Regions from separate parts of the Phyllobacterium sp. YR620 genome, predicted to be linked through region 1. Evidence: predicted binding sites of a transcription regulator. Region 1 holds the regulator's gene; the other holds the start of a gene.
The links. Region 1 encodes LexA, which represses DNA repair genes until DNA is damaged. Its sites were predicted from a motif close to TGTTCNNNNTGTGTTCNG; they were not measured.

Region 1 (7,638 bases):
GTGACCATTTAGATCGATGTTGACGTTGTTTTCAGACATTGCCGTTCCTTTCTTGCTTCAGCTTGCGCTGATCCAGCGCAAAAGCACTTGCCTCAACCGAGGCCGTAGATCGTGAATTCCTCAGGCACGACACCGTACTCAAACGGCGCGATGTTGCAATGCAAAAATGCGCCTGAAGGACGCACTTGTCATCCTTTTACCTGGTCCTTGATCCGGCCGAGGGATTCGTCCCTTCCGAGCACCTCAAGCACGTCAAAAACACCCGGAGACGTTGCTCTTCCTGTCAATGCGGCACGCAGCGGCTGTGCCACTTTGCCGAGTTTGAGCCCGGTTTTTTCCGCATAGACCCGCACTGCGGCATCGAGCGCGGACGCCGTCCAGTCATCGACCGCAGCAAGCTCGGGCAACACGCCGGCCAGCACGCCCAAACCTTCGTCATTCAGCAGTGCCGCTGCCTTGTCGTCGAGCGTCAGCGGACGCTCAACGAAAAGATATTTCGCGCTATCGGCGAGTTCGACGAGCGTCTTTGCGCGCTCCTTGAGCCCGGGCATGGCCGCCAGGAGCTGCCGCCTGGTCGTATCGTTGAGCCGGGCGAGAAGTGCTTCGCCGCCCTCAACCTCGGGCAGGATGGCGATCATGGCCTCGACCAACGCGGCATCGTCCGTGATGCGCATATAATGGCCGTTAATTGCTTCGAGCTTCTGGAAATCGAAGCGCGAGGCGCCGCGATTAATGTCCGATATCTCGAACCACTCGATCATCTGTGCGTCCGACATGATCTCGTCGTCGCCGTGGCTCCAGCCCAGGCGGACGAGATAATTGCGCAGTGCGGCGGGCAGGTAGCCCATTGCGCGATACGCCTCAACCCCGAGCGCACCGTGGCGTTTCGAAAGCTTGGCGCCATCCGCGCCGTGAATGAGTGGAATATGGCCCATAACCGGTACATCCCAACCCATGGCGTTATAAATAACGGTCTGACGCGCTGCGTTGGTCAGGTGGTCGTCACCGCGAATGATATGCGTAACGCCCATGTCGTGGTCGTCAACGACCACAGCATGCATATAGGTAGGCGTGCCATCCGAGCGCAAGATGATGAAATCGTCGAGATCCTTGTTGGGAAAACGCACGTCGCCCTGAACTTGATCGTGCACGACAGTCTCGCCTTCCTGCGGCGCCTTGACCCGAATGACCGGCTTGATGCCCTCAGGTGCTTCCTTGGGATCGCGGTCGCGCCAGCGTCCGTCATAACGCGGCGGCCGGCCTTCGGCGCGGGCTTTCTCGCGCATTTCTTCAAGCTCGGCCGGCGATGCGTAGCAATAATAGGCTTTGCCCTTGGCAACAAGTTCCTCGGCGACCTCGCGGTGGCGACCGGCGCGGGCGTATTGGGATACAGCCTCGCCATCCCAATCGAGGCCGAGCCAGGTCAAGCCGTCGAGGATGGCAGTTACCGCCGCATCTGACGAACGTTCCCGATCCGTATCCTCGATCCGCAGCAGCATCTTGCCGCCCGTATGCTTTGCATAGAGCCAGTTGAACAGTGCCGTGCGGGCACCGCCAATGTGGAGGTAGCCGGTAGGGGATGGGGCAAAACGTGTAACGACAGGGGACGACATGGGAGCTCCAGGGACGCGTCGCGCTATTAGCCGAACGTCCAATCGAATTGATCTGGCGTTCATGTAGCATAGCACCGCTGAGGTGCAAGGGTATTGGTGCTTGGGGGCAAATGGAGGAACCGCAGACCAGATCAAAAATCGATGAGCGGCTATTCTTTTTCAGTGTTCAGGACACTGGCAACGCCGTTGCGACCTATCCAGGCACAGAAACAGGCGTTCTAACGCGAGGGACTGAACTCTCTGCGGGTAGGCGACCCATGGCGATCGCCATGGCGGCGACAAGGCGCGCCTTCGTCGCAACGCCGACGCTTTTTAGCCAGGAGATCGAGCGCGGCACGCTGTTTCTGTTTCTCCCGGTGTGTTGCGGCATCGGCGCCATCATCTATTTCGGCGCGTCGGCCGAGCCAAGACTGAGCGCCATTTTGTTTGGGCTGACCCTGCTTGTCGGGCTGATGCAGCTCGCACATTCCCGTCCGAGGACCAGACTGGCGCTCGCCTTTGCAGTTGCCGTTGTCGCGGGAATGGTTGCCGGCAAGCTCGAAACCATGCGCGCGGATACGAAAATGCTTGGGTCGGACATTACTACCCGTTTGACCGGACGCGTCGTGGCCATGGCTAGAGACGCAAGAGGCGGCTGGCGCGTCACCCTCGACATTATCGCAACCGAGCGGCCGACACTCCGCTATTCGCCGCAACGGGTTGTCGTGTCGGCGCGATCCGTGCCGGCAGGAATGAAAATTGGCGCGGGACTGCAGGGCCTCGTCCACCTGCGTCCGCAGCGAGGTCCGGTACGGCCCGGCAATTACGATTTTGCGTTCAATAATTACTATAAGGGCGTAGGCGCAAATGGGTTTTTCCTTGGTAAACCTCAACTCGCCGCAACGCCGGTCGATGAGGCGATTGCGTCTCAAGCCTGGCAGACGGTCGCCAATATCCGCCAGCAACTTACGCAGCGTGTGCTTTCCCGCATCAAGGGGGAACCCGGCGATATTGCGGCTTCGCTGATTACCGGCCAGCGCGACGGCATTAGCGAGGCGACGAATGACGCAATGCGACTGAGCGGGCTTTCGCATATTCTTTCGATTTCCGGATTTCACATGGCGCTGGTGGCCGGCATCATCGTCGGCTCGCTTCGCGCCAGCATGGCCCTCTTTCCCGGCTTTGCAGCCCGCTATCCAATGAAAAAACTGGCGGCATTCGTCGCCCTTGCCGGTTCCGGCTTCTATCTCCTGCTCTCGGGCGCCGATGTAGCTGCGCAGCGCAGTTTCGTGATGCTGGCGGTGATGCTCATTGCCATGATGGCCGATCGCGCGGCAATCTCCATGCGCAATCTCGCCATCGGCGCTTTGATCACGATAGCGCTGCTTCCGCATGAAATTCTCGGACCGAGTTTCCAGATGTCATATTCGGCGACAGGCGCGCTCATTGCATATTACGGCTGGAGATCGCGCCGAAAGAACAGGTCAAACCGAACGAAAGGCGAGGGATTGCTTCTGCGTTTGCCGATGATGGCGGCAAGCCATGTCGGCGCTATCGCCATGACTTCGTTGGTTGCCGGGACGGCGAGCTCGATCTTCGCCGCCTACCATTTCAACAACACAGCGCCGCTTGGGCTTGTGGGCAACGCGCTGGCGCTGCCCGTTGTCTCGATCTTTGTGATGCCGTTTGCGGTGCTTGCTGTTCTTGCGATGCCATTTGATCTCGATTGGCTGCCGTTTGCTGTCATGGAACGCGGCATCGAATGGGTCATTGCGATCGCGAAGATGGTTGGCGCGCATTCGCCGAGCGGCAATTTCGGATCAATGCCGCAAACGAGCCTGCTTTTGATGACCGCGGGACTGGTCCTCCTCATGTTGCTGACAACGCGGCTGCGGCTCGTTGGATTTGCAGTAATGGCATTGGCCATAGTGCCGCTCCGCTCTGCACGTCCGCCGGATATAGTGATTGCCGAAGAGGGCAGGCTCGTCGCCTTGAGCGCCCCCGACGACGCGCTGACGGTGAACCGCGCAACGGCAAGCCGTTTCACCCTCGATAACTGGCAGCAGGGGTACGGCGCAATTCAAGTGCTCACGCCGGCAAAGAATGGCGCATCGCCGGCCGATGGACAATTTGAGTGCGCCGACGGCGTGTGCCTGGCGAGGGAAGCCGGCGGCCTGATCGTCGCCTACACGGACGATCCGACCAAAAAATCAACTGCTTGTGCCGAGGGCGATATCGTCGTCCTTGCCTTCACCGGTCCCACAGCAACCTGCGAGCCGGGGGACGTTCTTGTAATTACGGCGCAGGACCTGGCGCTACGCGGTTCCGCAGAAATCAGGTTCGGCGACAACAAGGTCGATCCACCGTCCGGGCTAGATGCGGCTGCATTTGCTGTAGAACAATTGCAGGCACGCCTCCAGTCTGCAAACATTACCTACGCCGTGGGCTCCCCTCAGCGCCCATGGAACGCCTATCGGGCTTTTTCCCGCACCGCCCGCAATCTTGCGGAGCAAAAACCGCAGCGGCGTGCCGCAAAGACCAAGCCACCGGCAGACGATCAGGAAAACCCGATCCGTCAGTAACGGCGGATCAAACCGACCAGCTTACCCTGCACGCGCACCCGATCCGGCCCGAATATGCGCGTCTCATAGGCCGGATTGGCGGCCTCGAGAGCAATCGATGCCCCTTTGCGCCGAAAGCGCTTCAAGGTTGCCTCTTCGTCATCGACAAGCGCGACCACAATTTCGCCGGGATTGGCCGTGTCGCCGCGCCGGATGACGACCGTGTCGCCGTCGAAGATGCCCGCCTCGATCATGGAATCGCCCTTGACCTCCAGCGCATAATGCTCCCCACTGCCGATCATGTCCGGCGGCAGGCCAATCATGTGCGTCTGATTCTGGATGGCGGAGATTGGTACACCGGCCGCGATCCGGCCCATGACGGGTATGTTGACGATCGTCGGCGCACCGTCGTCATCCGAAGCGCGTGGCTGCGGGCGGGGGGGGGCGACATTGCGGCCGAGGCTGCCCTCGATCACGCTTGGCGAAAATTTCTTTTGCGCATTGAGACCAGGCGCAATTGAATCCGGCAGGCGCAGGACTTCCAGCGCCCGCGCACGGTTAGCAAGCCGTCGAATGAAACCTCGTTCCTCGAGCGCTGTTATCAGCCGATGTATCCCCGATTTGGACGCTAGGTCCAATGCATCCTTCATCTCGTCGAAGGATGGAGGGATGCCGGTTTCCTTCAGGCGCTCATGGATAAAGAGCAGAAGTTCGTGTTGTTTACGCGTGAGCATCGGCGATCCTTCGAAACGGAATCGGAAAAACAAAACCAGAACAAACACTATCTGTTCCAGTTGTGTTCCACAAGTATTAATATGTCGTGTAGAAGGAGTGCGCCGATATCCAAATAGCGCATCTGGCCCGTTGCCGGCACCTGCGCGATGAACAACGCCCATGCGTCAGTACTTGCCGACGACGTTGAAGAACACACCGCGGTCGTTGAGCGTCAGGTCGCGCAGATCGTCGGAGAAATTGCCGAAATTATAGCCGACGCCGACCTTGAAGTTGTCGCCGACGTGGCGATAAACGGCGGTGAGCACGCCAAGATCTGTCGTATCCGCCTCGGCCATGTACATGACGCGCCCTTCCAGCAAGGCGTCCCATTTCTTGACGATGTGAAAATCGGTTCGAACAATGCCGAGATGCGCTGAGGAAGTCTGCCAATCGGAGAATGCGTCGAGATCGTCCTGAAGCCGCTCGCGCACTTGACCGTAGCGGAAGCCGTATTTCGCGCCGACGGACAGCCAGGGAACGAGATCGTAGGTGAAATCGGCGGAAAGAATGTTGCTGCGCTGTGCTGGCCCGTATTCGTCGCCGGTCACCGCGCTGACCTGATCCTCGCCCGGAAGATCGTAAAGCCAGGTATATTTGAGGAGAGCGTTCAGCCGGTCGTTCGTGATCGGACGGTAGGCATATCCGAGCGAGGCTTCGACATAGTCGCCATCCCTGAACGAACCATCACCGTTCGAGTCCGAGAGAACTGAATCGATATTGGCGAGCAGCCGCCAGCTATCGTTCGTCTTCCAGCTGAAGCCCGTTGCGAAGAGGTAGGTGTTGAGATCGCGGGTATCATCGTCGGAATCTTCAAAACGAGTCTCACCGCGAATGCGCGCGGCAATGCGATCCTCGTCCTTGTAGCCGACCGACAGGGAGATCGCCTTGCGGTCGAAATCGGAACGTTCGAGATTTGTGGAGGGATCGATCGTATCGTCTTCGACTGTGCCGATCTCCAGCCCGCCATCGACCGTCCATTTGGCGTCGGGCGTGTACACGACACCGTAGGTTTGGGCGAGCGAATTGCGCCTCCCGAACAGGTCGTAATTATTCTCAGCATAGGTCGACCAATAGTCGTCGAGCTTGCGGCGCGCGCCGATGACGATCGCGCCGTAATCAGTCCCGTCGAGATCGTAGGTTCGGTCAAGGTCGAATGCGCGATCGGGGTCGAGGCGGTAGCCGAGATAGTAACTATCCTCCGCTGTCGGCTCATAGGTGACGGCGGCGAGGGCGCCGAGCCCAGTCGCGCCATAGGATACTTCGCCGTTTAGCCCGATCTTTTCGGTGAGCTGATATTCGGCGCCGACGCCAAGACGGTCGCCGCGCTCGATGTCGCCGGATCGCGACAAAGTTCCTTGTCCGAAGCCGTAATAGGTATGTTCGGCATCGGGTGCATATTCGAGACGAGCGCCGGCATCGAGCCGCGACCCGTCATAGCCGGACTTGTTCGAAGTTGTTGCGAGCGGATTACTGAGTTCGAGATAGGTGACGCCGAACGAGGCTTTCCAGTATTCGTTCAGTTGCTTGCTGATTGCGGCAGCGCCCTTACGCTTGGACCTGCCGCCGACCGCCTGATCGTAGAAATCATTAGTCGCTTCACCTTCCTTGAAATCGTCATAGGTGAGGTCGAGGCTCAAATCTTTCGTGATATCGATATCTGCCGCGAGTCCCCAGATCCGCTGATCCGCCGCAACCTGTTCCGAAAGGGTGGAGAAGCCCGCGTCCTTTTCCTGGTAGTACCCGCCGAGCGTGCCCTTCATGCCGCTCTTGCTGATGTCTTCCAGGTCGAGTTGCGCCCGTGTGCGCCACGCCGTGGCCAGGCGGCCGCGCGTGCCCGTGGTCTGCACGTCGCTCAGGGTCAGCCCGCCATCGGTGGAGCGGGACGTGCCGAAGCCCGGTCCATCGGACCGCGATATTTCGCCTTCGATGAAAGTCGTATCGGAATGGCGGACCTTGATGTCGGCGCCATAAGCCTTCTGGTTGGCGAGGCCCGTATTTTCGTTCATGCCGGTGATGCCGACCCGAACCTTGTCGTCGAACCAATGCTGCGCCCGTCCGCCATAGGCATAGCCGTCAAGGTCACCGGCGATTGGCGTGTATTCGTATTGCGATACCAGATAGACCTTGTTGCCGCCGAGCGCGCCTTCACGCACCGGGCCCGTCGTGCCGGTCGAAGAGGAAAGCGGCCGCTTCAGGATCAGCATGCCCTGCAGGTAGTCGAACGAATAGTCTTCGCCATAGCGCAAGGTGCGCCGCTCGATGATCTGTCCAGTTGTCGAATCGCGGACTTCCACCGTCACGGTTTCGGAGCCGATCGTTATGTCCTGCCTGCGCATGAAATAGGCGGAGCCGCCGGTCCCGAGGAATTCGTCGCGTTGCGGCAGCGTATCCGGTTGCGCCGCATAGAGCGTCACTTCGCTGTTGCGCTCTCCGAAGGGTGTCGTCTTCTCTGAGCGATAGGCAGCGCTCGCGCCGTAGAGCGCTCGGTCCGAGCGCATGAACTCCGTGCCCTGGATGATCGCCTTGTAGCTCCCCCACAGGACCTGGCTGTCGCCGCGCTCGAGCCGCACGTAAAATTTGCCCTTGGTCGGAGCGTCGTCGATCGCCGTGGAATCGTCACCATAGATCGGGTAATAGTCGTTCGGGTCGAGCCGCCGCAGCAATTGCCGCGGATCCTTGGCATCGAGTCCACGGAACATATGATCGAGACT
Region 2 (7,638 bases), on a different contig from region 1:
CGGGTGATCCTGCCTCGCCTCGGCGGTATCATCGAGACGCGCCGCGATCGTATCGCGACCGATCTCGACCAGGCTGCCCGCATGAAACAGGATTCGGACGAAGCTCTCGCCGCCTATGAGCAGGAACTTGCCGACGCCAAGAAGAAGGCAGGCTCCATCGCCCAGACCGCGCAGGACGAGGCCAAGGCCAAGTCCGATTCGGAAATGGCGAAGATTACCGCCGAACTCGAACAGAAGCTCAGCGAAGCCGAAGCCAGCATTGCCGCCATCAAGGACAAGGCAATGAAGGAAGTCGGAACCATTGCCGAGGACACGGCGACCGAGATCGTCAACAAGATCATCGGTGGCAATGTCGACAAGGCAAGCGTCTCTGCCGCTGTCAAAGCCGTCCGGGGCTGAGGAGAACGAAAATGGAATTGGACGCAACATTTTACGCCCTCGTAGGCCTGATCATCTTCCTCGCGCTGATCGTCTACCTCAAGGTACCGGGTGTCGTCGGCAAGTCGCTCGACAGCCGGGCCGATCGTATCCGTGACGAGCTTGAGGAGGCACGCCGCCTGCGTGAAGAAGCCCAGTCGCTGCTCGCTGAATTTCAGCGCAAGCGCAAGGACGCCGAAAAGGAAGCCGGCGAGATCGTGGCAATCGCCCAGCGCGAAGCCCATGGCCTGCTTGAGGAAGCCAAGAAGAAGAGCGAAGAATATATCGCGCGCCGCCATAAACTGGCCGAACAGAAGATTGCCCAGGCCCAGGTCGAAGCGGTCAACGAGGTTCGCGCCACGGCTGTCGATGTTGCAGTTGCAGCAGCGAGCAGGGTTCTTGCTGACAAGGTCGATACAAAAACGTCGGCTGACCTCTTCAAGTCTTCGCTGTCCGAGGTAAAGTCACGCCTCAATTAAGCTTGGCTGAATGCCTGTCGAGAAGCCGCCTCCGGGCGGCTTTTTTGTCTGCCGCTATAGGTGCGGGAGAGGGGCTGGTCGTTCGATCCGGCGTGCCAAGCAATCCGACCTCTGGGAGCGGGGCTATCCAAACAGGCAGCGCTCTAGACCTGCCGATCCTTGAGCGGCGAGAAACTGAAGCGGTGCAGTCCGACGACCGGGCCATGGGCTTCCATGGCATTGCGATGATATTCGGTGGCATAGCCGACATGCGATTCGAGCCCGTACAGCGGCAGGTACTTGCCCGTCTGGGTCATCATGCGGTCGCGCGTCACCTTGGCAAGGATCGATGCTGCAGCGATCGACACCGATCGCTGGTCGCCCCGGATCAGTGCCGTTGCAGGGCACGGCAAGCCGGGCGCCACGTCGCGTCCGTCGATCAGTGCGTGGCCGGGCTGAATGGCGAGCCCGCAAACTGCCCTGCGCATCGCTTCGAGCGCGGCTTTCAGAATATCTGTGGCGTCGATTGCCGGCGCCGAAACGCTGGCCACCGCGCAGGAGAGCGCCGTGGCCGTAATGATATCGAAAAGTTCCTCGCGTCGCTGCGCCGTCAGGCGCTTCGAATCGTCGAGCCCATCGGGAATTTTCTTCGGATTGAGGATCACCGCCGCGGCGACCACCGGGCCGGCCAGCGGACCGCGCCCCGCCTCATCGATGCCGACGATATATTCGACGCCGCTGCGCATGAGCTTACGCTCGCTGGTAAAGTCCGGTTTTACCGGCTCCAGGGGAAGAAGCAGAGAATCAGAACGCGATCGAGCCATGTTGCGACGAAACTCGCATTCGTTCTGATTCTCTGCAAGTCCTCAGGTAGCGATGGGGTAGGCTACCCAAGGTCACATCAGGCCGGGATGGGGGCGCAGCCTGACGGAAACCCTTGTTAAAACAAGGAAAGCTGCTCGCTTCCCGGAGTTGGGGAAAAAAGATCGGTGCGCAAGCGCCGTTTGGCGAGATTCATCCCCAGCCGCTTGGCCGCGATCTCGAAGCGGCGGCCGATCTGCCAGGCATAAGGCCCGTCGCCGCGCATGCGCTTGCCCCATTCAGCATCGTAGTCCTTTCCGTCGCGCATGGACCGTACCAGCGAAAGCACGTGGCGGTAGCGGTCTGGATAGTTGCGCAGCAGCCATTCCTTGAAGATCGGGCTGACTTCGAGCGGTAGCCTGAGCAGGACATAACCCGCCTCGAGCGCACCCACTGCCCTCGCGCTATCAAGGACGCGCTCGATCTCATGATCATTAAGACCGGGGATGACCGGCGCAACCATGACACCGACCGGAACGCCGGCATCGGCGAGGCTGCGCAGTGCCTGCAGGCGGCGCGTCGGCGTCGAGGCCCGGGGTTCCATGGTTCGCGCCAGCTTGCCGTCCAGCGTCGTGACCGAAAGGCAAACCTTGGCGAGACCCTTTTCAGCCATGCGTGCAAGGATGTCCTGGTCACGCATAACCAGCGCCGATTTCGTCACGATGCCCACCGGATGCTGGTGTGCCTCAAGCACCTGGAGTATGTCGCGCATGATGCGCCACTTCTTCTCGATGGGCTGGTAGGGGTCCGTATTCGTACCGATGGCGATCGTCTTCGCCGTATAGCCCGGCTTCGAAAGTTCCTTGTCGAGCATCTCCGCTGCATCAGGTTTGGCGAAAAGTTTCGATTCGAAATCGAGCCCGGCTGAAAGCCCCATGTAGCTATGGGTAGGCCGCGCAAAACAGTAAATGCAGCCATGTTCGCAGCCGCGATAGGGGTTGATCGAACGGTCGAAGCTGATGTCGGGCGATTCATTGCGCGTGATGATGACGCGCGGCTTCTCGATCTGAACCTCGGTCTTGAAGGGCGGCAGGTCCTCGATCGTCTCCCACCCATCGTCATAGACATGGCGGCTCTCGGCTTCAAAGCGTCCCGACGGATTCATGCCTGCGCCGCGGCCACGGCGGCGTTCCGAATCGATGCGCAGGCCCGCTTCGTCGATCACGGCATTGGCGTGTTGTGCACGGCCTTGCCCGAAGGCGGCTTTGTCCGCTTGCACCACAATGTTCATTTGCGTTCTCCTTGGACTGAAGCGAATCTCGATTCGCTAATCACAGCCGCTACATGAATCTATTCCTAGCAAAAACCTAGAACAAAGCAAGAACAATATTGATGCGATCCCACCCATCTGTGCGCCGAAAGGACAGATGGATATTCGGCCGATTATGCGATAGAGCGTTCGAAATGATCTCCGTTCTGATTGAAACCCAAAATTCGGATGAACCTCTGGCAAGAACGCTCGCCGGGCTGGTGGGTGGCGCGGTCGAAGGATTGCTCAGCGACGTCGTCGTGGTCGATGAGGGATCCGTCGATCAGACGCACCGGGTCGCAGACCAGGCAGGTTGCATCTTCTTGCAGGACCAGACGCTGCTTGATGGTTTTCGCCGGGCGCGAAGCGAGTGGTTTCTTTTTCTGGAGCCGGGCGCGCGCCTGCTCGACGGCTGGATCGAGCCCGTTGCCATGCATGTGGAGCGCATGCAGGGGCCGGCCTGCTTCACCCGTTCTCATGCGCATCGCAGGCCGTTCCTCAGCCGGGTGTTCAAGCCGGGAAATCCGCTCGCAGACGGATTGCTTATATCCAAGCGCCAGTCGATGGCGCTGTTCAACCCAGGCAAGAAATCGGTGGATATTGCGCGAGGCCTGGCAATGAAGCGGCTGCGCGCAGAAATTATTCCCGCCCCGTTGAAGGGCTAGAACTCCTATCCAGCAAGCTGCTTTAAGCTTTTCCGGTACGCTTCAGGTGCTCGTCGAGCCTCGGCATGATCTCGACGAAGTTGCACGGCATATGCCGGTAATCGAGCTGATGCTGCAGGATACCGTCCCACGCATCCTTGCACGCGCCGGGCGAACCGGGCAGCACGAAGACGAAGGTGGCGTTGACGACGCCGCCGGTCGCACGCGACTGGACCGTCGAGGTGCCGATCTTGTCGTAGGAAATGCGATGAAAGACTTCGGAAAATCCGTCCATGCGCTTTTCAAAGATGGGTTCGAGCGCTTCGGGCGTCACATCGCGGCCGGTAAAGCCGGTGCCGCCGGTGGTGATGATGACGTCGATATCCGGATCTGCCGACCAGGACAGCACCTTGTCGCGGATTTTGTTGACGTCATCGGTCACGATGGCGCGTTCCGCCAGCGTGTGGCCGGCCGCTAGGAGTCGTTCAGCCAATGTGCTCCCGGATTTGTCGTCCTCGAGCTTGCGCGTGTCTGAGACCGTCAGCACGGCGATCTTCACTGGAACGAAGGGTCTTGTTTCATCAATGCGCGCCACGGTCAGTTTCCCTCCATGGCACTATGCGTTGCAACGACGAACCAGCCAGGATGATCACGACGGAGTTTTGCCGCCGCCCCTTCGGCGTCGCTGTCGCTGTCGTAAATACCAAAGCAGGTTGCGCCTGAACCGGACATGCGCACCAGCCGCGGCGATGTCCGTTCGAGCGCAGCGATCGTATCGTCGATCCCGGGGGTCAGCGCTCGTGTCGCCTGGAACAGGTGATTGTGCGTTGCCTTGAGATAGTCGCAGACGTCATCGAGCGAGCGCATCGCGCGCAGAGCCGGCAAGGGCGGGTTGTCGCGCTTGTCGAGGGCGGCAAACACCTCTGGTGTCGAGATCGAAGCGCCGCAATTGGCAAGCAGAAGCGGCAGTCGCGGAAATGTCGCCATCGGTTCGATCTCCTCGCCAACCCCGCGCGCGATCAGCGGCTGGCCGTAGAGGCACATCGGAATATCGGCGCCAAGCGGCAGACCGATTGCCGCTAAAGCGTCGATGCCGACATCAAGGGCCCACAGGCTGGAAAGGGCGCTAAGCGCTGCGGCGGCGTCGGTCGACCCACCGCCTATGCCCGATGCGACTGGAAGATGCTTTTCAAGATGGATGGCAACAGGTGTTGCCCGCGCTGGGAACACCGCGCGCAGCGCATCGCGCGCCTTGAGAACGAGGTTGGACGCATCACCGGGCAGGGCATGACCGTAAGGACCGGACATGGCGAAGTCATCGAGCGCCGCACGCTTGACGCTTATCCTGTCGCCGAAGCCGGCAAAGACGACGAGACTGTCGAGAAGGTGATAGCCATCGCTGCGCCGGCCGGTCACGTGCAGGGCGAGATTGATCTTGGCCGGAGCCGTCAGAGTGATCGTTCGATCAAGGCTGTCGAGCATTGCGATCAATCTTTGCGCAGTCGATATTCGCCGGTCTCAGGATCCTGCACAAGGGTTCCTTGCGCGTGGTTTTGTACTTCCTTCTCCGCTTCGCGCACGCGCCGCGAAACGCGCTGCGCTTCCTTCTTGAACGAGCGGTAGCCGTACCCGGCAGCGACGCCGACAAGAGCGAAAAAGATCAATTGGGGCATCAAGCGCAAACCTCGAAAAGCAATCCTATCGACTTCATTCTAGCACGCTGTGGAGGGGATGAAAAACAGTCTCCGCGTCTATCAGAGACCGAATCGCGACCAGAGCGCACGCTCTTCGGCAGCGCTGATGATACCGCCGGCAATATTGGCGCCGAACTCACCCATTCTGGTCTCGGCAGAAGGCAGCTTGCGCCCGAAGAGACCACGCGGCTGCGCGATCACCCTGAGCCGCGTTTTCGGGCCGTATTGCCCGCGAAGATAGGAGCGCATGTCGCCGAGCCCATCAACGAGACCGAGTTCAAGCCCGCGCAGTCCCGTCCAGAACTGACCGGTGAAAAGGTCCGGATTATCGGTCAGCTTCTCCCCGCGCCGTTCCTTGACGAGGTTGATAAAGGTCTCGTGGATCTCGAGCTGCAGGGACTTCAGATGTTCGACATCTTCCTTGTTCTCGGGCCGGAACGGGTCCAGCGTCGCCTTGTTCTTGCCTGCCGTATAGACGCGTCGTTCGACACCGATTTTCTTGATGAGATCGGTGAAACCGAAACTCGCGGAGACGACGCCAATCGAACCGACGATGGACGAAGGGTCGGCGATGATCTCGTCGCCGGCGATGGCGATCATGTAGCCACCGGACGCGGCAACATCCTCGACGAACATATAGACTTTCTTGTTCTTCTCCGCGGCGAGGTCGCGAATGCGCCGAAAGATCAGGCGCGATTGCACAGGCGATCCGCCCGGTGAGTTCACGGAAATCGCAACGGCCGGTGAATCTTTGTCGCCGAATGCCTTTTCGAGAACGGAGGCCGCGGTCGCAAGTGAGAGATTCTGCCGGAATGGGCCGCCACCCGTCATGATTGTGCCATGCAGGCGGACAACCGGGATTTCGACGTGATCGGGCCGCCAGCGGCGTGGCAATAGTTTCCGCACGAATCTCACCAAGCGTGTCTCCTTTGTAAACAATGCTTTCGGAGCATGTAGGCGGTGCGCGACAATTCGCAATGCCGCGATCTAAAAAAGCGCGGCGAGACCGTTATTGATCGCGTCCGCCCGTTCGGTGAAGCCATTGCCGCTTGCGTGATGCATGACCAAGGCTGGCTCCAACGTCAGGCCGGCGCGGCTGCCGCGCGTTCCCTTGATCACAATACGGATAGCAGCTTCCTGCGGGCGAGGCTGAACCGGCACGATCATCAATCCGCCGAACCTGCCTTTGAGAGCGTCGAGAAGATCGGCGATCGACGTCGGACGGGCAATGATCCCGATGCCGCCGCCCGGCTTGACGATGGCGGCCGCCGTTCTGATCCATTGCTCCATCATGCCGGGCGTCATGACATGCGCCTCCGCCTTAACAGGGTCCGGAGTCGAGCGATCCGTCGGCAGGTTGAAGGGCGGGTTCATGATGGCAAAATCGAATTCATTATCGCCGAGCCCGGCGGAGATTCGCGCTTTTCCGGCAAGGGTGACGTCCGCCTCGATCACCTTGGCGCGCCCCGAAAGCGGTGCGTTTTGCGGCAGATCAAGCGAATTGCGTGCGAAGGCGGCCATGTAATCGGAACGCTCCACCAGGGCGGCGCTGGCGTCGGGGCAGCGCGACAGGACGGCAAGGCCGGCGGCGCCGGCTCCTGCCCCGAGATCGGCAACGCGCCCGGAAAAGCCGCTGGGCAAGGTGGCTGCAAGTATCATGGCATCGACGCCGGAACGGTGGCCCTTGGCGGCAGGCTGAAGCAGATGGAACCGGCCGCGGTGGAACGCGTCAATCGTGTGGGGAACGTCCCGGGCGAGCATGGTTCAGCTGCGCAGCTCCTGTTCTACTCCAGCATCTTTCAAAAGCTGCCGGGCTTCCATCTCGCGCTCTCCATCGACCATGATCCGGCGCGCGAGGACGCCAAGCGAGCCTTCCATGATGCTCATGTTCGAATCGGCAATGAAATGGGCGATTCCCGCCTCTTTGAGGAGTGACTCCACGAAGGAAATCACGACGGGGTCGTTGGTGCGCATTATTTCGATCATGGCCATACCGCGTTGGAGCACAGGGTTTAGGCCAGCGCTTATCACGAATTTGTATCCCTTGCTATTTCTGCGCGCCAATTCGCCGCTTGCGGGATATATCCTGTCAAAATAAGGTGTCGCCGCATCAGGCCAGAACCGCAGGAGTTTCGTTTTGGGCGTTGTTGTCAGTCTTGACGAGAAGAAAAATACGACGGGATCAGTGCAGCCATTGGTCGATTTGACCAAGGCGGACATGGGCCGCGTCAACGAACTCATCCTTTCCAAGGCTGGTTCTGACGTCGAGATGATCCCGGAAGTGGCGAACCATCTGATCTCGTCCGGCGGCAAGC

Region 2: the regulator LexA is predicted to act here: its motif matches at 3,045-3,062, upstream of BLR72_RS14930 (PA0069 family radical SAM protein).

What each region holds. Positions count from the first base shown of each region.
Region 1 is NZ_FNJP01000003.1:478,077-485,714, forward strand. It holds gene gltA (citrate synthase) at 1-39, opposite strand, end outside; gene gltX (glutamate--tRNA ligase) at 189-1,613, opposite strand; gene BLR72_RS14120 (ComEC/Rec2 family competence protein) at 1,871-4,174, shown strand; gene lexA (transcriptional repressor LexA) at 4,168-4,887, opposite strand; gene BLR72_RS14130 (RHS repeat domain-containing protein) at 5,053-7,638, opposite strand, start outside.
Region 2 is NZ_FNJP01000004.1:149,761-157,398, forward strand. It holds gene BLR72_RS14915 (F0F1 ATP synthase subunit B) at 1-399, shown strand, start outside; gene BLR72_RS14920 (F0F1 ATP synthase subunit B) at 417-896, shown strand; gene BLR72_RS14925 (ribonuclease HII) at 1,040-1,699, opposite strand; gene BLR72_RS14930 (PA0069 family radical SAM protein) at 1,816-2,967, opposite strand; gene BLR72_RS14935 (glycosyltransferase) at 3,141-3,650, shown strand; gene moaB (molybdenum cofactor biosynthesis protein B) at 3,673-4,224, opposite strand; gene BLR72_RS14945 (4-(cytidine 5'-diphospho)-2-C-methyl-D-erythritol kinase) at 4,227-5,111, opposite strand; gene BLR72_RS14950 (hypothetical protein) at 5,117-5,302, opposite strand; gene BLR72_RS14955 (S49 family peptidase) at 5,384-6,241, opposite strand; gene BLR72_RS14960 (tRNA1(Val) (adenine(37)-N6)-methyltransferase) at 6,311-7,084, opposite strand; gene BLR72_RS14965 (putative signal transducing protein) at 7,088-7,309, opposite strand; gene BLR72_RS14970 (polyprenyl synthetase family protein) at 7,461-7,638, shown strand, end outside.